One region of the Methylocystis sp. IM3 genome, then DNA from elsewhere that is predicted to be linked to it. Evidence: riboswitches for the same ligand, from Rfam matches in the RefSeq annotation. Region 1 holds a riboswitch; each other region holds the start of a gene.
What was found. Region 1 has a riboswitch for cobalamin ahead of WOC76_RS00665 (TonB-dependent siderophore receptor). Riboswitches for the same ligand answer to the same signal wherever they lie in the genome.

Region 2: linked by a shared signal. The riboswitch ahead of WOC76_RS04765 (TonB-dependent siderophore receptor) and the one ahead of WOC76_RS00665 (TonB-dependent siderophore receptor) in region 1 are both predicted to bind cobalamin.
Region 3: linked by a shared signal. The riboswitch ahead of WOC76_RS21930 (adenosylcobinamide amidohydrolase) and the one ahead of WOC76_RS00665 (TonB-dependent siderophore receptor) in region 1 are both predicted to bind cobalamin.
Region 4: linked by a shared signal. The riboswitch ahead of WOC76_RS20705 (TonB-dependent receptor) and the one ahead of WOC76_RS00665 (TonB-dependent siderophore receptor) in region 1 are both predicted to bind cobalamin.

What each region holds. Positions count from the first base shown of each region.
Region 1 covers NZ_JBBPBZ010000001.1:128,134-133,722, reverse strand. Annotated here, with positions in the region: gene WOC76_RS00670 (carbon-nitrogen hydrolase family protein) at 231-1,007, shown strand; cobalamin riboswitch at 1,235-1,433, shown strand; gene WOC76_RS00665 (TonB-dependent siderophore receptor) at 1,552-4,131, shown strand; gene WOC76_RS00660 (DUF7676 family protein) at 4,223-4,810, shown strand; gene WOC76_RS00655 (hypothetical protein) at 4,950-5,519, shown strand; gene WOC76_RS00650 (adenosylcobinamide amidohydrolase) at 5,587-5,589, shown strand, end outside.
Region 2 covers NZ_JBBPBZ010000002.1:620,541-626,129, forward strand. Annotated here, with positions in the region: gene WOC76_RS04750 (chromate transporter) at 1-360, opposite strand, end outside; gene WOC76_RS04755 (hypothetical protein) at 410-958, opposite strand; gene WOC76_RS04760 (DUF7676 family protein) at 1,028-1,615, opposite strand; gene WOC76_RS04765 (TonB-dependent siderophore receptor) at 1,685-4,216, opposite strand; cobalamin riboswitch at 4,377-4,574, opposite strand; gene WOC76_RS04770 (hypothetical protein) at 4,798-5,250, opposite strand; gene WOC76_RS04775 (hypothetical protein) at 5,384-5,589, shown strand, end outside.
Region 3 covers NZ_JBBPBZ010000005.1:18,526-24,114, reverse strand. Annotated here, with positions in the region: partial or broken gene WOC76_RS21945 (multicopper oxidase domain-containing protein) at 1-53, shown strand, start outside; gene WOC76_RS21940 (hypothetical protein) at 95-265, shown strand; gene WOC76_RS21935 (TfoX/Sxy family protein) at 207-572, opposite strand; gene WOC76_RS21930 (adenosylcobinamide amidohydrolase) at 864-2,060, opposite strand; cobalamin riboswitch at 2,371-2,569, opposite strand; gene WOC76_RS21925 (bile acid:sodium symporter family protein) at 2,868-4,001, opposite strand; gene WOC76_RS21920 (DUF932 domain-containing protein) at 4,298-5,494, shown strand.
Region 4 covers NZ_JBBPBZ010000004.1:107,224-112,812, forward strand. Annotated here, with positions in the region: gene WOC76_RS20700 (sulfurtransferase/chromate resistance protein) at 1-300, opposite strand, end outside; gene WOC76_RS20705 (TonB-dependent receptor) at 602-3,034, opposite strand; cobalamin riboswitch at 3,143-3,337, opposite strand; gene WOC76_RS20710 (TonB-dependent receptor) at 4,089-5,589, shown strand, end outside.

The DNA.
Region 1 (5,589 bases):
CAGGCTCATCGAAATGCAACCGGTTGGAATTCGCGGAATGGAGGAACCCGTTGCGTATCGAAGAATCAACCGGCCTGCAGGAGCGTGCGCAAACTGGCGCATTTTTGCGATTTGGCGCAACGTGCCAGCTTGGGCTAGGTTGGCGCCAAGCCATCAACCTGACCTCGCCCTTGGCGGCGTACTCTAACGCCTCGTTATGGTAAAAAAAATCGGGCAACAAGGCTTACCCAATGGCGGCTGCTCCAACGCGGATTGCTTTCTTGCACTTGGCCCCGACTCCGGGCGCTTTGGAGCAAAATCGGCAACTTGTCGAGACCGCGTTGGCGGCCGCGGCCGATGCGGGCGCAGAATGGGTTATTACGCCAGAACTCGTGACAACTGGATATGAGTTTGCCGAGCACTTAGGCACTGACTGGATCGAGAGCCAGCCAGACCATTGGGTTCAAGGCATAGCCGCGTTGGCCCTCCGACGTCGCCTCACCGTGTTTCTGTCTGTTCCCGAGCGTGTCGGGGAAAAACTGTATAACAGTATGATTGCCATCGACCGGAGAGGCCGGATTGCCGGGCGTCACAGGAAGATCAACGCCTTGCGTGTGGGTGCGGAGTCCTGGTCCACACCAGGTGAAACCATTTCCCCTGTTGACATCGACGGATTTGGCTTTGTCGGCATGCTTATATGCGCCGACGCGTTCACGCCGGTCATCGCGGCCTCCCTTGCAGATCAGGAGGCGCGTGCACTGGTGTCGTCCGCCGCCTGGGGGCCTGGGCTTCATGGTCCGAATGGAGAATGGGAGGCAGTCAGTCAGGCGACATCGCTGCCCGTTTTCGTTTGCAACCGCACCGGCCAAGAACGCCATCTAGACTTCACGATCGCACAAAGCGTCGTCGCAAATCGCGGGAGACGAGTCGTAAGTTTTACGGCGCCGCGAAACGCTATCTTTTGGGTCGATTGGAGCTTCGAAGGAAATCAGCTTGTTCGGTATTCTCAGATAACTCCGCTTCCATAACGCTCAGCGAATTACTGTAAATAGCAAAAACGTGCTTACCTTCCAAGGGCGCCGCAAAAGCCTGCGCCAAGTGCATCGCCTCCACTGTCATGCAATTGGGCAGGTTTGTTCACTGACAAAGTCGCACGATCCACCTGCCCGCCCCGTCGCGCTGATGCGAAAATGCAACGCTTCAGGACTGCTCGAGGCGCGCTCTACAAAACGGCTTGACTAAACCGGCCGGCTTCGGCCTTTATAGGCCAGATGGTTCCCTTCGGGGATCAAAAGGGAACTCGGTGCGCGCTGCATAGCGCTATGCCGAGGCTGCCCCCGCAACTGTAAGCGGCGAGCCTTAGAGCCAAAAAGCCACTGGGAAAACCTTCCTGGGAAGGCGGTTCAAGGCGACGACCCGCGAGCCAGGAGACCTGCCATCAATCGTGGTCACGCGCGAAAGCGTCGGGCGGGGTGCACCGAGGCGGTCAAAACTGTCGCTGAGCGTCAAAACGCAAAGCGACAGGGATAGACTTTTCGCAGTGACGGCCCACGTTGCTGCGAGTCTTGGCTCATGAAGTCCCTTCTCCCGACAACCGCCAAAGGCGGCGTTTGCGCCGCCGTGCGGCGCAATTCGCCCCTCTTGCCCTACGTTCTTTCTGCGGCCTTCTCGTCGCCAGCTCTCGCCCAAGAAACGCTTCCGGTAATCGAGATTGGCGCGCCGAAGCCGAGCTTCGGCCGCGCCTCCGGCGCGCCCGGAACGGGACAGCCTCTTGCCGGCCAACAGGCGGAAGCGGACGGCGACGGCACAGAAATCGACCCTGGCAACAATGGGCAAATCTGCGCCGACGGGGTTTGCAACAATCCCACCTCCTACGCCGCGCCGATCGAGTCGCTCGGGACCAAGGTCAATACGCCGGTGATGAACACGCCAGTCACCACGAAAATGGTCACGCGGCAGATGCTCGAGGACCAGCAGGCCATCACGCTGGACCAGGCGCTGAAGAACGTCAGCGGCGTCGCCGTCTCGGGCGGCGGCGACGCGGCGCTAGGAAATTCCTTCCGACAGATCATCCTGCGCGGCTTCGCAACGCAGAACTATTTCCGCGACGGTTTCCGGGTCGACAGCTTCGGCCTCAACTTCACCGGCTCCAGCACCGCTGAGATGGCCAATGTGGAGAGCGTCGAGGTGCTGAAAGGCCCCGCCGCCATCCTCTACGGCGCGGTGGAGCCCGGCGGCATCGTCAACATCAACACGAAGCAGCCATTGGCGAAGCCCGCCGCCTCCGTGCAGCAGCAAATGGGCAGCTACGCCTCCTATCGGACGGTCGTCGACGCCACGGGGCCGGTGACCGCCAACAAGGACGTGCTCTACCGCTTCATCATGTCCTATGAGAACGACGGGTCGTTCCGCGCTTTCGACTACAACAAAAATATCATGATCAACCCGGTCGTCAGATGGAACATCGACGACGGCAGCTGGATCAGAGCGTCCACTCAGTTTCAGCAGAACAATCTGAATCAGGACTGGTTTTATGTGCCCTATTACGGGATGTTCTCCCCTCTATGGCTCGGGCGCAGTTTCAACTGGGGGCCCAACTCGCCTTACACTCAGCAGCAGAACTTCAGCGAGCTGACGTGGCATCACGACTTCGACAAGGACTGGTCGATACAGCAAACCTTGTTCATGCAACTGTTGCATAGCAATTGGCAGAACAACGGCGGGACCACCTCTATCACCGATTGCGTGACTCCGGGCGCCTACTCTTTTGGCGGCTTCTCGCTGTGCGGATTCAACGGCGCCTTCACCCCGGTATCCCAACCAAACAGTGTCATTCTGAACTATAGTTCTTTTCCGTCTGACAATAGACAGGCGGAATATGCGACGACAATCAACCTCGTCGGTCATTTCAACACCGGGGAATATCTCAACCATACGCTGTTGTCGGGGGCAGACTACTACCGGTATAACTTCAGGGGCCTGAATATGCTCCCGCAAAACTACGGGGCGGTTGGCCTGTTCGGCGCGCCGTATTTCCCGACCCCCATCGGCGGGCTTGTTCCCTACAACGCCACCCAGCAAACCGCCGACAATTACGGCGTTTATCTGCAGGACCAGATCAAACTGCCCTTCGGCTTTCACGTGCTCGGCGGCGCCCGCTGGCAATATATCGACAGCAGAACCGGCGCCTCCGACAACACGCATTTCTGCGGGCCTTTTTCGTCCAATTGGTTTTCGGGAATTGCGATTCCATGTAACTTCAACACGCTCGGCAACACGTCGAGGTTCGTCAGCCAGAGGGTCACGCCGCGCGTCGGGCTGTTGTGGCGGCCGCTCGAATGGATCAGCTTCTACGGAAATTACGCCGAATCGTACAGCCCGAACTATGACGGCAAGCTGGTCTACGGCTCGAACGACCCGACGCCCCCGAGCGCCGGCGAGCAGGAGGAAGGCGGAATCAAGCTTTCCCTGTTCGATAACAGGGTTCAGGCCACGGCGGCCTATTACCATTTGGTCAAGACCAATATTCCGATCGGGATCCCCAATGATTTCAACCACGTGCTGCTCATAGGCCAAGGGCGCTCGCAGGGCCCGGAACTCGACATCCAAGGTGAGCTTCTGCCCGGCTGGAGCGTCAATCTCGCCTACGCAAACACCGACGCAATCACCACCAAGTCAAATCCAACTTACCTCGGGGTGCCGGTTGTGGGACAGCCGATCCCCTTCGTTCCGCGCAATGTCGGCTCCCTGTCTTCGGCCTATGAATTCAGGGACGGCCAGATGAAGGGTCTGCGCGTGGGGGCGCGCTACGATTACACCGGCTATCTTCCTTTCTTTCATACCGCCAATGATGGATCCTATATTTATGGGAAATCCACGCCGAGCTATGGAATCGTCGGCCTCTTCGGGGCCTATGAGTTCAACCTCGACCGATTCAAGGTCGTCGCACAGCTCAATGTGAGCAATCTCCTCGACAAGACCTATTTCGTCACCGGCGGCTTGGGTCCTCAGGCCTTCGACGCCTCCCATCCTGGCGGCTTCGCTGTGCCCTTTACCAATCCAGTCCAGGTGGGGTGGAACATGCCTGGGTACAATTTTAACGTGATCGGCGCCCCGCGGACGTTCCGTGGGTCGATCAAGGTGTCGTTTTGAGCCGCGCGCCGTCATGCATCCTCGAGGAGCGCGCAATGCGCCTCCTCGGAAATAGGGGTTCTGCTCCGTCGACGAAGAGAAAGTGAACGCCATGTCAGAGGTTGCCGAATATGCGCCGACACGAATGGTCGAGCCCGATGGAACGCCGCTCGACGTGTTCTCGCTGCCCACAGACCCGGCGAGCCTCGAGGAGCTTCTCCGCGATCTCTTCGAGAACCATTGGCGGGAGATCACCTTCGGCATCCTCATTCAGGGCGCCGCTTGGGAGATGAAGACCGATCGCCCGCCGACGCGCATCGGAATGCTCGACGGCTATCTGACGGTGGCTTTTGGCGTTCCGCATTTTCACATCTGCATCGGCGAGAACAAAGGCCCGCGCAGCCGGCCGACGCCCCCGGACGTGGCGCGTCATCGGCGCACGGCGCGGGCGGAGATTTATCGCCGGATCGGGCGCTCCTGCGTGCCGATGTCATGGGGAGTCCAGCTCTTCAACGGCGCGAACGAGCAGCAGCTCACCGTGCTCCTGCCCAACCCGTTCCTGCATCCGGAGACCGACAAGTTCCTGAAGGAGCCCGATTGGTCGCGTCTCGCGTTGTGGGACAAGCTTCGGGCGCGATGGTTCGGCCTTACCAACCCCGACCCGGTCGACCGTTCAGGGCGCCGCTTCGCGCATGCCTGATTGTCGCAAACATTTCCCGGCGGCTGTTCCGAGCAGCGACCGCCGGTCTTCTTCCTTCTCGTCAAACTAACTATACTGGAGACGAGCGGAGCCGATGGCCCAAGAGGTTTCAGCCATCTTCAATTTACGGAGACCTAATATGACCGCGATTAATCTGGGTTTCACGCACTCGGCATCCTCTCCTTCGCGCACCGCGATCGGCATGGGCGCGTTGACCATCGCAAGCGTTCTGACGACAGTAGGCTTTGCCTGCGCGGTTCCGCTCGCGGCGTTCGCTGCGATCGCAGCCATGTCGTTCGGCCGCCGCGAAGCCTTAGCGGCAGTCGGCGCAGTATGGCTCGCCAATCAGGCGTGGGGCTTCACCTTTATGCACTACCCGATGGATGGCAAGACTTTCGCCTGGGGCGGGGCGCTTGGGATGATCGCCGCGCTTTCGTGCGAGGCCGCCGGACTGGCGACGCGGCGGTTCGCAGGGGCCGTTGGCGCTTTCGTTGCGTTTTTGGCAGCCTTTCTGGTCTATGAGGGCTCGCTCATCGCAATCGATCTTGCCGTCGGTATCAGCGCCGATGACGTCGCGCTGGCGACCGTCGCGCGGATTTTTCTCATTAATGCCTGCGCCTTCGGCGGTCTCTGGGCCCTGAAAACAGTCCTCACGAATGCAACGTCTCGGCGCAAGTTGTCGGCGACACTCGCGCCGCGCCACATCTGAAGGCGCTTCGCGGAGCGCCCGGCTTCCAGCCTGCGCTCCGCAGGATTGCTTGAAATGTGGATCCTGTATG
Region 2 (5,589 bases), on a different contig from region 1:
GAATGTGAATAGTGGCCCCGGGACGGCCTGCGCAGCCCCATAGCCCGCGAGAAACGAGTCATTACCGATCCAGCCTCTTGCCACCACTGCTTGTTGAAGCAGGGGCAAGACCACATGTCCGCCACCGAAGACGAGCGAGCCGGAGCGATAGAAGCTGCTAATCAGCGCGACCGTATGATCCTTGGTGGCCTCGGCGAGACCCGGCAGCCCGACCTCAATCCACACGACTTCGCGCACCAAGCCAAATCCCGGTCGGTTGATCGACCATCCCAGTGTGCGATGAGCGGAGCCGAAACGAGCGACGAGATAAGATAGCTCAAGCTCAATTTCAAACGGCGCTTCTGTCATTTCAATTTTCATGCGGTTGGGTTGCGAGCGCCGGCGATCGACCGGCGCTCCGCGATGTGGATCAAATGTGGCGCGGTGCGAGCGGCACCACTTGCCGCGGCGCTACGTTTGCAACGAGCGCCCGTATCGCCAGGAGACCGCCAAAGGCGCAGGCGTTGATCAGGAAAATCCTCGTCACGACTGCAAATGCGAAATCATCACCGTTCTGGGCGATGATGAGATCGATCATGATCAACGCTCCCTCGTAGACGACGAAGGCCCCCAGAAAGGCGGCTGCGACCCCAATCGCGCCCGGGAGCCGCCGATACAGCTGACCAGCCGCTTCGCAGGAGAATGCGGCAATGACGCCGAGCGCGCCGCCCCAAGCGAGAGTTTCGCCGTCGAGCGGGTAATGCATGAATGTGAAGCCCCAAAACTGATTTGCGAGCCAGACCGCGCCAACCGAGAGAAGCGCGTCACGCCGTCCGAAGGACAGAGCTGCGATGGCTGCAAAGGCAGCGAGCGGAACCGCGCAGGCGAAGCCGAGGGTGAATAGCACGCTCGCGACGGCAAGTGCGCCAATTCCCATCGCGGGGCGGGAGATGAAGGAGCGTAGGTATAGTGCGGTCATATCAGTCCCCTTGGTTTTGATAGCAGCAGTAAATTGACCAGCGCGGGCGTCCCTTGCCGGTCAAACCGTTTACGCCTGTGCGCCGCGCCACGCGGACCGATCGACAGGGTCGGGTTCAGTGAGGCCAAACCATCGCGCCCGGAGCTTGTCCCACAGGGCGAGGCGCGACCAGTCAGGCTCCTTCAGAAGCCTGTCGGTTTCCGGATGAAGGAAGGGATTGGGTAGAAGCACAGTGATCTGCTGCTCATTTGCGCCGTTGAAAAGCTGCACGCCCCAGGACATTGGAACACAGGAGCGGCCAAACCGCCGATAGATTTCCGCCCGGGCCGTGCGCCGATGGCGCGCCAATTCCGGCGATGTCGGACGGCTCCGGGGTCCCTTGTGCTCACCGATGCAGACATGGAAATGCGGAACGCCGAAGGCGACTGTCAGATAGCCATCGAGCATGCCGATGCGCGTTGGCGGTCGATCGGTCTTCATCTCCCAGGCGGCTCCCTGAATGAGGGTGCCAAAGGTGATCTCCTGCCAGTGGTTCTCGAAGAGATCGCGAAGCAGCTCCTCGAGGCTCGCGGGGTCGGTCGGCATGGCGAACACGTCGAGCGGCGTTCCGTCTGGCTCGATTGTTCGTGTCGGTGTGTAGTCAGCAACGGCTTGCACGTCTTTTTCCTCTTTCGCGGCACTACTCTCAAGGGACGTCATTCTTACGCTCCTCTCGGAATGAGACACTTAGAACGACACTTTGATCGATCCGCGAAAGCTTCGCGGCGCGCCAATGACGTTGAAGTTGTAAGCGGGCATGTTCCACCCCGTCTGGATCGGATTGGTGAATGGCGGGGAGTAGCCGCCGGGATGCTCATAGTCGAAGGCTTGCGGACCTAGGCCACCCGTCGTGAAATAGGTCTTGTCGAAGAGATTGTTCACGTTGAGCTGAGCGACGACTTTGAACTGGTCGAGGCTGAATTCGTAGGCGCAGAAGAGGGCGACGAGTCCATAGCTTGGCGTCGACTGACCATAAATGTAGGAGCCGTCATTGGAGCCATGATAGAAGGGAAGGTAGCCCGTGTAGTCGTAGCGCGCGCCAAAGCGGAGGCCCTTCAACTGGCCGTCCTTGAACTCATAGGCCGAAGACAGCGAAACGACGTTGCGCGGAACGAACGGAATTGGCTGGCCGACGACCGGCACCCCAAGATACGTGGGATTTGATTTGGTTGTAATGGCGTCAGTGTTCGCGTAGGCGAGATTCATACCCCAGCCGGACAGAATCTCGCCCTGGACATCGAGTTCCGGCCCCTGTGAACGCCCCTGACCGATAAGCATCACATGATCGAAGTCGTTGGGGATACCGACGGGGATATTTGTCTTCGTCAGATGATAATAGGCGGCCGTGGCCTGTATCCGGTTGTCGAAAAAGGAGAGCTTGACGCCGACTTCCTCCTGCTCGCCGGCGCTCGGAGGCGTCGGCTGGTTCGAGCCATAGACCAACAGGCCGTTGTAATTCGGGCTGTAGGACTCGGCATAATTTCCGTAGAGACTGAGCCACTCGACCGGGCGCCAAAGAAGTCCAACGCGAGGCGTGATCCTCTGGCTAACGGAACGGCCGTTGGTGGTGATCGTGGCGAAATTACAAGGAACTGCGATTCCCGAGGACCAATTCGAGGAGTAGGGGCCACAGAAGCTCGTATTGTCGGATGCGCCGGTCCGGCTGTCGATATATTGCCAGCGTACGCCGCCAAGCACATTGATCCCATAGGGAAGTTTGATCTGGTCCTGCAGATAGACGCCGTAATTGTCGGCGCTTTGCTGCGTGGCGTTGTAGGGAACGAGTCCGCCAATGGGAGTCGGGAGATATGGAGCGCCGAACATGGCGACGGTTCCCGGATACTGCGGGATCATGTTCTGACCCCGGAAATTGTGACGATAGAAATCAGCTCCGGAAAGAAGCGTGTGGCTTGCGGCCTCTCCGGTATTGGAATGCCCGACAAGATTGATCGCCGTCGCATATTCGGCCTGCCTGTTGTCGGACGCATAGGACGTGTAGTTCAAAAGGACATTGTTCGGTGAATAGGACCGATAGAAGGGGATAAAATTCACCCAAGGCAGATAGCAACTTGTGCTTCCCGGCGTCACGCAATCGCTAATGGAGGTGGTGCCGCCATTATTTGCCCAATTGTTGCTCAGCAATTGCATGAACAGGGTCTGCTGGATCGACCAGCTCTTGTTGAAGTCGTGATGCCAGGTGATTTCGCTGAAGTTCTGCTGCTGCGTATAGGGCGACTGTGGTCCCCAATTGAAACTACGCCCCAGCCACAGCGGATTGAACATCCCGTAATAAGGGACGTAATACCAGTCCTGATTAAACCTATTCTGCTGGAATTGGGTAGAGGCTCTGATCCAGGTGCTACCGTCGACGTTATATCTGACGACGGGGTTGACCATGATATTGTTGTTGTAGTCGAGGTTTCGGAACGAGCCATTATTCTCGTAGGACAGGATGAACCGGTAAAGCAGATTCTTGTCGGCAATGACCGGACCGGTGGCGTCGATGACCGTCCGGTAGGCGGCATAGCTGCCGATCTGCTGCTGCACCGAAGCGTTAGCATTCGCCAGAGGTTGCTTGGTGTTGATGTTGACGATGCCGCCCGGCTCCACGGCGCCATAGAGGATGGCGGCAGGGCCCTTCAGGACCTCGACGCTTTCCACATTGGCCATTTCGGACGTGTTTGCGCCGGCAAAGTTCAGGCCGAAGCTGTCGACGCGGAACCCGTCGCGGAAATAGTTCTGAGTTTGGAAGCCGCGAATGATGATTTGCCGGGAGGAATTCCCCAGCGCCGCGTCGCCGCCGCCCGACGTTGTGACGCCACTAACGTTCTTCAGGGCCTCGTCCAGCGTGATTACCTGCTGGTCCCGCAGCATCTGCTGGGTGACCATTTTCGTCGTGACCGGCGTATTCATCACCGGCGTGTTGACCTTGGTCCCGAGGGACTCGATGGGAGCGGCGTAGGAGGTGGGGTTGTTGCAGATCCCGTTGGCGCAGATTTCTCCGTTTGCGCCCGGGCCAATCTCGGCGCCATTGCTGTCCGTCGCGGCCTGTTCTCCAGCCTCCGAACCACCAGAGCCGAAGCTGTTCTGCCCAAGGATAGGCTTAGGTTTGCCCACTTGGATGACCGGGAGGGTCTCCTGGCTGAGAGCCGGGGAAACGAGAGCCGTTGATAGGAGGAATGAAAGCAGGGACGAGCGACGACGCGCAATGACGCTCACACCGCCTCTATGGGCGGTCGGGAAAGCGGATGGCATGGGCTACAGACTCGCAGCAACGTGGGCCGTCACTGCGAATGGTCTCAAGACCGCTGACTTTGCGCCCATTGGCGCTCAGCTACAGCCTTCAACCGCCTCGGTGCACCCCGCCCGACGCTCTCGCGCGTGACCACGAACGATGGCAGGTCTCCTGGCTCGCGGGTCACCGCCTGGAACCGCCTTCCCAGGGAAATTCCCCAGTGGCTTTGTGGCCCTCAGGCTCGCCGCTTACAGTTGCGGGGGCAGCCTCGGCATAGCGCCTATTGGCGCGCACCGAGTTCCCTTTTGATCCCCGAAGGGAACCATCGCGCCTATCGAAGCCGAAGATAGATGAAGTCGTCAAGCCGAATCAGAAAGCTTGGGCCAAATTTCTGATGCTCGAATTTTCGCATCACGCAACGGGAGGTCGTTGTGCTCCCGAAGCACCTCCGCTCAAATCGGGGCTATGTCCGAATATCCGATAAGGCGATTTTCTGTAAAGCTCCAGTCAACGATGAAGATCGCGCTGCCTGACGCTGACGGTACACGTGTCCCACGTGCCGTGATCATTGCTGTAGCTGCCGAGATCTCGCCATTTTAGAGGGCGAGCCTCGCCAACTCGCATGCCGGAATTGACCATGATCATCACGTAGAAACGTAGAAGCGTGCGGTCTTGGCTGACCCGTGAGTTGTTGGTTCTTAAATGGCCACCCCATGAGGATCAGGCGCAGTTTCTCGTGTTCGTCCTGCGTGAACGCTGGGCGCTTATTGATGCTGCTTTTCTCGTGTTTGAGGAACGGCAGCATGTTCTGCGGACCGCCGAGATCGACGCCATGAAGGAAGACGCCTCGTGAGACCGTCCCCTCCTGCTTCAACCTAGCTTGGGTTGGCGGCTTTTTCTTCCCGCCGGTCTCTTCGAAGCCGGGGCCTGTGACCCAATAGTCCTGACGCCATCCCCGGTAGGCCATCAGGTCTTTTTTCCGGATCAGCGTGATGTCTCGTTTGCCGAAATAGGGCATGAGATAGCGATGAACGGTACCTTTGATGAGGACGTAACGCCCCTCGCTGTTCCGGCCTTCCTTCCACCGGGTCTCTGCGTCGCGCAGGCACGCCGCTACAATCAGAGAAGGTTTTCCGCTTGAGAGGTAGGGATTGAGTGACTCTCTGCTTCATTTCGCCGAGGATGAGCAGTGCGGCCTCTTTGGCTCGCTCGAATTCCAGCTCGCCTGTGGACCTGCGCACGTAGCCGGTGTCACCTTTGATCTTGATCCGGCACTGCCAAAGTGCGTCTTTGGTATCGTCGCGCTGATAGAGAGTGGTTCGGCTGGTGGCGATCGTCCGTTGATTTTGAGCGTGTG
Region 3 (5,589 bases), on a different contig from region 1:
ACAACCTCGAGCATGAGGGCATGGGCATGATGCGGGAGTTTTCGGTGGAGTAAACGGGCCTCGTAAATGCAGTCTCTCCAGATCAGGAGTAGCGATGACACGCCCCCTTTCGGGCGCCCGCTCCGCCGCGGACGGCTCACCCTTCGTCCTCTACGGCATGCCGATCACCTATGTGATCGACCGGCAAGGACGCCCCGCCGGCTACATCACCGGCGAGGTCGACTGGACGTCGCAGGAGGCGCTTTCTTTGCTCGGGGCTTTTTGACCGGAGCCGGCAACTCGACCGTCGAAATCCGGATCAGATCCGCGAGCCACTCGTGGTCGTCCCATCCCTCCGGCGAGATGACGAAGCAGGGCTTCGCTCCCTTGTAGGGCGCGCCCTCGGTGACGTCGCCGATGAAGTCCCGTCCCCCAGCAGTCTGCTTCACGAAAAGCTGGTCATCCCAGACGAGGGCGACCATTTTCCCGTCGCAGTAGATCCCGTATTCCCCGAACATCTTCCGCGCGGAGACCACGCCCGCCTTCGCCATCTGCTCGACGATGTAGTCCAGGGTGCTTTGTCGAGACGACATGACGACTCCTGCCCCCGGGCCTCCATGACTTGAGCGGAAGCTTTCGTCGCGACCCAGGCACAACATGACGCTGCTTCGAGTTGCTTGCGCTTTGATCGCCCCTGGCAAAACGGGAAGAGCATTAAATCAAATGCGGTGAATCCGATCTTTGCTGCCTGCCGTTGGCCGAGAGTCATTCCCCGAAACGGTCGCCCAGCCGCGCCGCGTCCATAAGCCCCACCCCGTCGGTTCGACAGGAAAAGGCAGAAATCGATACTATACTTGTGCACGCGGAACTTCGGAGATGCCCCGCTATTCGGCTGATCCGGACGTTGTCACGACGTTGTCAAGGCGCATGAGGGTTTTGTCCCATTTGTCGATAAATCCCATAGCAAGCGCGGTCGCCACGAGCGTTGCAAGATTGCTGGGCTCATAAATTCCGGAGGTGCTGGCTAGTTGATTACAATAATCCGTATACCGTTCCGTTCGTCCGGCGACAGCAATTGCGATGTGGGCCCCGTGTCGGCAGGCGATATCGGGCCAACAGGCTTGTGGCAACAAACCCCAGGACAGCTGGTCGTGAAGATGAACAAGAGCTGCAACCGCTGCTACAGTTAATGGGTCGCGGTCCAGATCGTGGTCGTTTTGCCGGGCCAGCGCCGCTATTGCAGCCGGCAAGCGTCGACTTATCTCTTCGAACAAAGTGTCCGGCTGGCAGCCGAAGCGTTCGAGCAATCGGGCGCAGGAAGATTGACGGATTGGCGTGAGACCGTTTTGCAAAGCGAGCGTGTCTTTGACGGCGCGATGGACCGTACGGCCGATTAATTCTCCGAGCTTACTGTGATGTCCTGCTGAGGTTAGCTCGAGCGGTCCATCGGCGGGTGCCATCACGGCAATCTGATCGGTGCCAGTTCCCGTGGCGATCTGTGATGATTGCCGCGAGGGCGCCGACAACTCCTGCAACAAGGCCGTTTTGGCCTCCGTTGCGGTCATCACCGCGCGAACGAGCGCGCCATCCGACACAGGCGTGTTGATGACCAGCATAACGTTGATTGTTCCATGTTGGTCGGGCCCAATAGGGCCGAAGCGCTCGAAAACTCCGCTGAACTCATAATAGGACGACGGATCGCCAGCGCGGGCCGCATTCCCGTCGACGCCGCCGGTCGCGATCGCCGCCACGGCAAGGTCGCGAAATTGCTCTTCAGCGATGCAAAGATTATTCATATTCGCCGCGGTGCCGAGCCCTGCAGCAGTGGCGGCGGCAAGATCGTGTTCGGTCAATAGGAGGGAGTCGTATATTGCGGGGTGGCGGTGAGCCTTCATGAGTTGGTGCATCTCGTGCCCCATGGCTTCACAGCATTGATGATTGAACACGATATCGAGGTCATCGGCGAGACCTCCGTTTGAGGCGGAGGTCGAGAGCACCTTGAAGGGACGGCGAAACCGTAGGCTGACAAACTTGTCATCCCGGTGCAGCTCAACGGATTCGAAAAACGTCTTCAACAGCATCACGATCTCTTACAGCTTGTCATTGATGCACCGGTTTTCTGCAACTGCGAGGAACCGCGGTCAATTGGCGCTTCGCGCGTTTGCTCGATCGAAGGCCGCCTAGACACCGGCCTCCGAGCTTCCCCGCGGGGCGCGCGGGCGCCTTTGCCCCTGAAATAGCTCGAGATGGCCGTTTTTGTCGAAATCGAACGCCGCCTGCGTCATGCGATGCCCCGCTCGCGTTGAGGACAGGACATGGGAAGCGGCTAGCGCCGTCCTGCGACTTCACGCGTGCAGAACCCGCAAGCGGCCTCCGGGCGCCCCGCCCGTGGACGATTCTGCGTTCGCGGCAGGTCTCCTGGCTTGTGGGTCGCTGCGGGATCATCCTTCCCGGCGCTTTCGCGCCAGTGGCTTTTTGATCGCGCTCGCCGCTTACAGTTGCGGGGGCAGCCCCGGATTCGCCTTGCGGCTCACCGGATTCCCTCTTAGCTCCGGACGCGAGTCCAGAGACCGTGAACGACAATATCTAGAGGTAAATGTCGGGGGAATGTCAATACCTAGGGATGTCCGTTCTCAATTAAACGACCTTTTATACGCACGCCCGCGCCTTGATCAGCAGGATCACACCTGGTCGGGGACGAGAATGTCGCCGGGTCGAAGTGAACGCCGGCGAAGCTAACGCGCAAATTGCCGTTTCCTTGCCGCGCCGCGGTTTTGCGCGGTCGTGACGCCCAGCGCTTTCACGCCAATGTCGAGCGCGGCAAGCGCGCGGGAGTCGCGCACATAACCCTCGCGCGCGACGATCTGGCGACACGCTGTCCAGGCGGATCAATCATGAAACTTAAATGTCAGAAGCTTGTCGACGAGCGAAGCGAAGAAGTGCTGCACTAGGTTGTAGATGATCACCGGAATCATCACCGCCGGATGGTCGGATAGCGCGAGTGAAGCCAGGACAAGGCCCGCACCGTTATTGTTCATGCCGAGCCCGAACATTAATGACGCGGCGCCGGCGCGGTCGGCGCGAAAGCTCTGCGCAATCAGATAGCCGGCTGCAAACATGGCTGCGCAAAGTAAGCACACGATGGCTAGAATCGCTCCGAGGAAGTCCAGGTCGGGCTCTGAGATGAGTTTCGGCAGGCTCAACGCGGCGTTCGAGTAATTGAGCAAGATCAGTACGATCGAGTTCGTGAGCTTCAGATAGGGCGAGATCGAGGCAGCCGCCGTCTCTCCCAACAGCCGATGACCGGCAATGCCGAGCAGGGACGGGAGGATGACCCAGGCCCCAAGGAATGCGCCCGCGCCATTGCTCGCAAGTTCGTGCAAGTCCTCAGAATAGTCTCCTGCGGCCAGAAATGCGACTGAGTGGAGGACGATCGGTGTCAACACAGGGCTGAGCAGCGTGGTCAATAGGACGAGGCCAAGACTCAAGGCAAGATTGCCGTTTGCGTTCTGCGCCCAGGCTGTCGACGCCCCAGCGATCGGCATGGCGGCAATGAGCGCGAGGCCTGTTAATATTTGCTGAACCTCCTCGGAGTTGTGCCAGAATTTCATCGTGATGCTGACCGCAGTGATGAAGGCAAGGGGAGCGAACAGGTTTCCCGCAACGCCGGCGGCCAGGAGACGCGGATACCGTGCGACTGTCCCGAGATCCTTGCTCCTGGCGCCCAAGCCGGCGTTCAGCAGGAGGAACGCCAGCATCGCGGGCGGGAGTGAAAGAGCGATCCTCGATGGACCCAGCGCGATTGATCCGAATTCGGCGCTGCGAATTGAGAGGCCGAGCCCGGGAAAAAACGCCGCGGCGACGTAGGACAAGAGGATCAACCAGATGAAGTAAGAATGGATCGCGTGCTGGATCGATGTCATGCGCTTCGCGAGTAAAACTCCCGTAGCCGTCCGCAGGTTCAAGTTCAACAATCCGCTCCTCGTCTCAATAGCAATTGCGCTATGCATCTCAAAATACATGAGCAACCGCCGCGGAGCGAGAGCATAGCATTTATCTTTGGATGCGTCAGGCGGGTATTTTCTCTGCCGGAGAGTAGCCAGGCAAGCCCAGAACCCCGCCCTAACCCTTTCTGCAGGAGATCGCGTTGACAAGCCAAGATAACCCCACGCGATTGATCCGATACGAAGTAGGCGGCGAGGCATGTGAACACTTGCCGATCAGGGAGAGTAGCAAGGCTGGAGAGTTAGAGTATGGAGGGGATTTTCATGACGGGTAAGGCGGGAGAGAGGCTCCCGCGCCCGTGGTGGAGACGAACATGAATCAGGTGGAGATTTTGGGATCAGCCCGCGGTCGTGAAAGCGGCTACAAGGTGGACGCAAGCCGCGGCGAGCGTATTGGCCGCGTGTCGTCAGAGTGGTTTTCCAGGCCTTCGGATGAGCGATACCTCTCTCTATCGGATCTGTTCGCCGCCGTGCGCGGCCGGACTGAGCGCAGCCGCACAAGGACAATCGAGAGCGCCGCAATCCGAGTGGAAGCCAGCCGCGACGACTCCGAACGACTTTCACTTTCGCTGCCCGGTTCCGACAGTCCGGTCGCCATGACCCACTGGAGCTTCGGCCAGCTCGCGAGCCTCATCGGCGCCCCGGCGGCTTACCTTCGACAGCTCCCCGCGCCGCTCGCCGGAATCAATCTCCAATATGGCCTCACCACACACCACGCCGAGCAGATCAAGACGCTCGAGATCGAAAGCGGTCGCGTCGAGCTGCGCGCGGTGACCGGTCCAGACTATGGGCGGATTTACGACCATGAGCTCGTCTCCGCCGTGCAGCGCATCGCCGGCGACGGCGTCGGCGACACGCGCTGGAAAGTGCCGGGCGTGCTCGACTGGTCGACCAGAATCTACAATCCGAATGCGGATGTCACCGAGGAGACGACGACGCTCTACGCCTCGGACCGCGATGTCTTTCTCTTTCTCGTCGACGATCTCAATCCGATCGAGGCCGGCCGTCTTCCCGACGGCTCGCCTGATCTGTTTTTTCGCGGCTTCTACTGTTGGAATTCAGAGGTGGGCGCGAAGACGCTCGGCATCGCCAGCTTTTATCTGCGCGCCGTGTGTCAAAACCGCAATCTCTGGGGCGTCGAGGACTTCGAGGAAACCACCATCCGCCACTCCAAATACGCAGCCGCACGCTTTGCGCATGAGGCGACGCCGGCGTTGGCGCGTTTCGCCGATTCTTCGCCCCTACCCTTCGTCAACGGAGTGAAGGCGGCGCGGCAACGGATCGTGGCCCGCAACGACGACGACCGCACGGAATTCTTGCGCAAGCGCGGGTTCTCGAAAGCGGAGACGACAAAAATCATCCAGACCGTCCTAACCGAGGAAGGCCGCAAGCCGGAAAGCGTCTTCGATTTCGTGCAGGGCATCACGGCTGTGGCGCGCGGAAAAAGCCACCAGGACGCGCGGCTGGATTTCGAGGGGCGCGCCAAGAAGCTCTTCGATCGCGCCCAGTGATATTTGCTGTTGCGGCAGAGCACGCAGCCTGCAGCTGTCTCGGCGGCTCCTTGTCCGATTGAGTTTTTGCGGCGTCGTCCTCAAAGTTAGAGGGC
Region 4 (5,589 bases), on a different contig from region 1:
GACCCAAGCGAGGTGCCCGCCCGTCAACACATCGGCGGACGCCGCTCCGGCATGACGAAGCCAGGCCGCGGCGCCTTCGCCGGCCTCATGGCCACTTTCGTCGATGACGATGGTCGCGCGACCGGCAAATTCTGCGGCCCAGTCCGAAACGGTTTCTAGCCGGCGTCGCAAGGCGCCCGGCGCGAAACGGGGATCGGACTTGTATTCCTCATCTGTCCGAACGTCGATTAACGCAGGACAGTGATTGACGCCGATCAGACGTGTGAGTTTGTCGGGAGAGATGCAGTTGATTGACGACATGGCGCGCCCTTGGTGGAAAACCGGACGCGATTCTTGGGCATGTCGCCTCGTGGGGAGATCGCTTCCCCATGGGCCCATAGATTGCCGTCGGCTGAAAAGAAGTCAAGGCCGAAAACTGGAGGGCCCAGCGCCAGGGGGAAGGCGCCCACATCGAGGCTGAGAAATGCATTTGCTCGCGCCGGGGAAATGGAAGCGAGAAAAGGCTGACGGGCCTTCGGTTGAGCGCCCGGCGGACCTCGGCTGGGGGCCGGACGCCGAGACAATCGCTCCCTGCCGAACTTCCAGCGTGATCGCTGCGGCTTCACCTCGAAAAGATCGAGAACGGCTCCGCCAGATCAGGCAGGGCGGCGATCGGCTTCTCGAAAGTCAGCGGCCCGCCCAGCGTCAGGCGCACAGCCGGCGGCTCGACGGGTTTGAAATGCCGATCCATCACCCCGACCGCGCAGACTGAGCTGGGCGCGATCCCTGTGGCGCATTGGTTGTAGAGGGCGTCGGTCGGCAGGAGCGAGCCATAGCCGTAAGTGATCTGGTCCGACCGCGAGTTGACTATGTTGAAGGCGTCGAGCTGAAGGCGCCAGCCATCCGCCCAGCGGTAGCCCAGCCGCGCCGCGACCGTGCCCGTCGCGGGCGATTGCAGATAGCCGTCCTCGGTGAGCGCGCGCGGGCCGATGTAGCGATATTTCAGCGCGCCAAACCAGCCGGTCGCTTCCCCGAGTTCCAGGCCCGCCATGGCCGTCACGGCGACCGCGTTCTGGAGATAGTTGCCGGGGGCGTTACCGAGGAAAGTGAGAAAGGGGAGCGCCTCCGGGGTGGTTAGGTCGAGATAGGCCAGCGCCTGCCCCTGATCGACGCCGCGATAGCGCGCATGCACCAGCGCCACGTCGCCGTTGAAATCTATCCACGAGAGGGGCCGGTAATGGTTCGCGATTTCGATGCCATAACGCCGGCTCGGGCGGCCGAAAATTGTCGTGCCGGTGTCGCCTACGAACTGGTTTTCGGAGTCCAGATTGAGCCAGAAAAGGGCGACGCTGGATTCGAGCCTGTCGATGATTTTCGTGCGCGCGCCGAGTTCGGCGCCGCGCGACTTCACGAGCAGCGGGATGGGCGCGACCCGGAGCAACCCGCCCTGCTCGGACAGTTCGGAGGTCGCGAAGGTCTGCACCGTTCCGCGCGCGTCGGTTGAGTGGAAGCCCTCGCCGTAATTGGCGAAGAGCTCCGTCTTGTAGAAAGGCCCGAGAATGATCGAGGCTTTTGGGCTGAACAGCGAGGCGTCCTTGGAGCCGCTGTTGAACGGGCCTGTCCAGAGCGCCACCGGGACGCCATCGGGATTGAGGAGCTTGGGCGCGCCCCAGTAATTCTGCCGTGAATTGACGCTTGCGGCGTAATAGTCGAAACGCCCGCCAGTGATGGTCTTCAGCCAGGGCGTCCAGCGCACGGCCGTATCGGTCCAAAGGCTGACGCTGCCTTCGGCGACATTGTCCACTCGCGCCGCGTCGTAGAGGAAGCGGCGACAGCTGTCCTGCAGGCCGAGATTGACGCCGTCGAAACGACTCTGGAATCCGACGCGCGTCTCGACGGGCAGGCCAAAACTCTCCCATTTGACATTGTGCTGGCCGTTGACGCCCGCCATCACGCGGCGATCGAATTGGTGGAACTGGTCGCCGAGCACTGGATTGGCGAGAAAATAAGTGAAGTCGTTGTAGAGGTCGAGCGAGGAGAGGATCGCGTAGGACTCCACGCGCGAATGATGATTGCCTTCCGTCTGGCTCCATCGACCGGAGAGCGAGAAGCGGGACATGTTTCCGCCGTCGGTCGGGTTGAGCGTGCCCCACAGCGACAGCAGGCCGGAGTTGACCGCGCGCTCAGGAATCTGGTCGGTCGAATGCCATTTGTTGGCGTAGGCCATGGCTGTGATCGACATGCCGTCTTCCTGCGTGCCCCGCGACCAGCGCAGCACGCTGTTGATGCGACGCATATTATCGCCGCGTTGCCACGGGCCGTTGTAATATTGCGCCTCGACCGCGCCATAGGCGTCGCCGCCGTTGATATTCTTGTAAGGCGCGACGGCGAGCGCCCGGGCATAGGCGAAACTGCCGCCGGTCACCTGGTAATAGCCCTTGTCGATCTTGTCCTTGTACTGAAGGTAGATCGACCCGGCCGAAGAGAAGTCGCCGTCCTGGGCGTCGTAGGGTCCCTTGCGCGCGAGCACATAGGATAAAAGCTCGGGGATTAAGAAATTCGAATCTGCATAACCCTGCGCATGCCCATGCGTCCGCATATTTAGCGGCGTGCCGTCGAGATAGAGCGCAAGGTCCGTGCCGTGGTCGAGGTTGAAGCCGCGCAGGAAATACTGGTTGGCCTTGCCGTCGCCGCTGTGCTGGCTGACAATAAGGCCCGGCACAATCTCTAACGCCTCCGCCGGGCGTGAAAAGGGCAGGGCGTTGACTTCCTTGCCGGTGAAGAAGGCTTCGCTTGCAGCGGTTAAAGGCGGCGGCTTAGGACCGTTCGATGGAAGGGCGGGCGCAGTACCCGAAACGGCGGTGACTATCGTCGAAACGACCCGCGCTGGTTGTGGTTTTGAGGGAGTTGCGACTTGAATAGGAGGCCGAGAGGTCGGTCGCGCGCCAATGCTAATGGTTGGCAAGGCTTGCTGGGCATTGGCAGTCGTTACAGCGGTAAGCACGACGGCGAGCGTGAAAACTGACAGGCCGGAAGGGCGATGCGACAAAAACATGGCTGACTCGCAGCAGACGTGGACCGTCACTGCGATTGACCTTCACCCCGTCGCCCGTGAAGCGACGAAGTTGAGGCCGCCTCGGTGCACCCCGCCCGACGCTTTCGCGCGTGACCACGAACAACGGCAGGTCTCCTGGCTCGCGGGTCGTGGCCTCGGTCCGCCTTCCCGGACTTACGCCCAGTGGCTTTATGGACCTTGGCTCGCCGCTTACAGTTGCGGGGGCAGCTGCGGCTTAGGACGATGACGCCCGCACCGCATTCCCTTTTGATCCCGTAGGGAACCGTTGGTTATTAGTAAACAGGCTCGGTATGGCGCGTGTCAAGCCGGAGCCAACCGATGAGCCGCCGCCACCCCGCCGGACCTGAGCGGCAAGCACCCTCAATCGCAGCCAGGCCGACGCGGTAAACGGAATTTTCGTTTCGAGTTGTCCGGCGCTTTACGGCAGGCCGAGAAAAATCGCGTCGTTGACAATCAGGAGCCTTGCATTCACGCCACTGCAAACGCGCCAGCGTCCCGAGGAGCTTTTTCGGAGGGATTTTGGCTAGATCTTCGCGCATGTTTGCCAAGCGCGCTGACGCCGCCTTCTGGAAGTGTGCAGGCTGATATCGCAGTCAAGAAGAAATAGTGCTGGCGTAAATGGAACAATTCTCATCTTCCGTTGTTGGAAATCCTCCAATCAATTGGACAAATTTATAATATTTCCAAGCTATCTTCGTGTGATGTTGACTGAATTCCTCGCTGGCAAATACTCATTGGCGACGGCCGAGTAGGCCGAAATCGAGCAAGCCTTTTGCGAGGACCCATAGTGACTTCGTCGATCGCGTTCCCGAAACCTTTGAATGGCTCGCAATTTAGGCTTTTCGTCGCCCTGGCGCTCCTTGCTTCGGGATGTCCCGCTGTCGCACAACAATCGCTTCCAACAATCAGCGTCGGCGGCGTGCGTCGCACGGCGTCACGCGCGCCGACGCCTCGGGCGCCGCATCCAGTTCACGCGCCCGCTGTGGCGCCGACGCCGTCGGTCCCGGCGCAGTCTTCCGAGCCGGGGCCCTTCGTGCCTTCCGAACAGGTGCTGGGCTACGGGCCGAGCGGCGTCGTTGGCTATGTTGCGCGCGGCACCTCGACCGCGACAAAGACCAACACGCCGATCATCGACATCCCGCAGTCGATCACGATCCTCACCAAGCAGCAACTTCAGGATCGCGCCAGCTACAGCCTCGATCAGGCGCTGACCTATGTGCCCGGCGTGACGGTGACGGGCGGCGAGGGCAATAAGGACGCCGTCACCATTCGCGGCCAGAACACATCAGCCGACTTCTATCGGGACGGCATTCGCGACGACGCCGAATATTACCGCGATCTCTACAACATTCAGGCGGTCGAGGTTCTCAAAGGGCCGAGCGCGCTCACCTTCGGGCGTGGCGGCGGCGGCGGTATCATCAACCGCTTCACCAAGAAGGCGGATGGCGAAACGATCCGCAATCTTGAAGTGGTCGGCGGCAGCTTCGGAAAGCGGCGCGTGACGGCCGACATCGGTCAGGCCGGTTCCGACACGCTCGCCCTGCGCCTCAACGCGCTTTACGAGAAGTCGGAAGGCTATCGCAGCTACTTCCAGATGGAGCGTTACGGCGTCAATCCGACGCTGACTTGGAAGCCGCTCGAAAAGACTTTCGTCACGCTGAGCTACGAACATTACCATGATCGCCGCTTCAATGATCGCGGCATCCCCTCGATCGGCGCGCCATCCTTTATCGAGGGCTTCCCGGCGGGCCTCGCCTCTTTCATCCCCGGCTATCCGGCGCCGACGCCGTATTACCAATTCTTTGGCAACACCTTTCCGACGGCGCGGACCAATAATTTCGCGCGCATCGACGTGAATCTCGTCGATCTCAACATGGAGCACAAGACCGACTTCGGTCTCGAGATCCGCAATCACACGATGTTCGCGAGCTACCGGAAACGCTACGCCAACACCTTCCCCGGCGAGAATGTCCTTCTCTTCGAAGGACCGCCCGGCGGCCAGATGGAAATCGAGGGCTACGTTCACAACACGCCGCGGACGAACATCTTCAACCAGACGGATCTCGTGTATCGCTTCGATATGACGCCGGAGATCAAGCACACGCTGCTCGCGGGCGCCGAGGTCGGCAATCAGAGATCGGCGAGCGAACGTAATCTTTCGTGCTTCGGCACGCCCGAGACGAATCTGGTCGTCAACTGCGACGGCAGCGCCACGGCGGTGGACGCCCCGTTCCTCAACCCCGCGCTCTATCTGCCGATGAGCTATGGCGACCCGCGCGAGCGTCGCTACACGAATCTCGACGTCGCCTCTGGCTACCTCCAGGATCAGATCGCGATTACGAAATACATCGACATCCTCGCCGGCGTGCGCTTCGATCATTTGGATCTGACCTTCCGCGGCGCTGACTTCCCGCTTCCGCCTGGCGCCGACCCGGCCGGTCAGGCGGCGGAACAGGCGGAAGGAGAAATCGTCGACCCGATCAACCAGACCATTCGCAACGTCACCAACAAATGGTCGCCACGCCTGGGCGTGG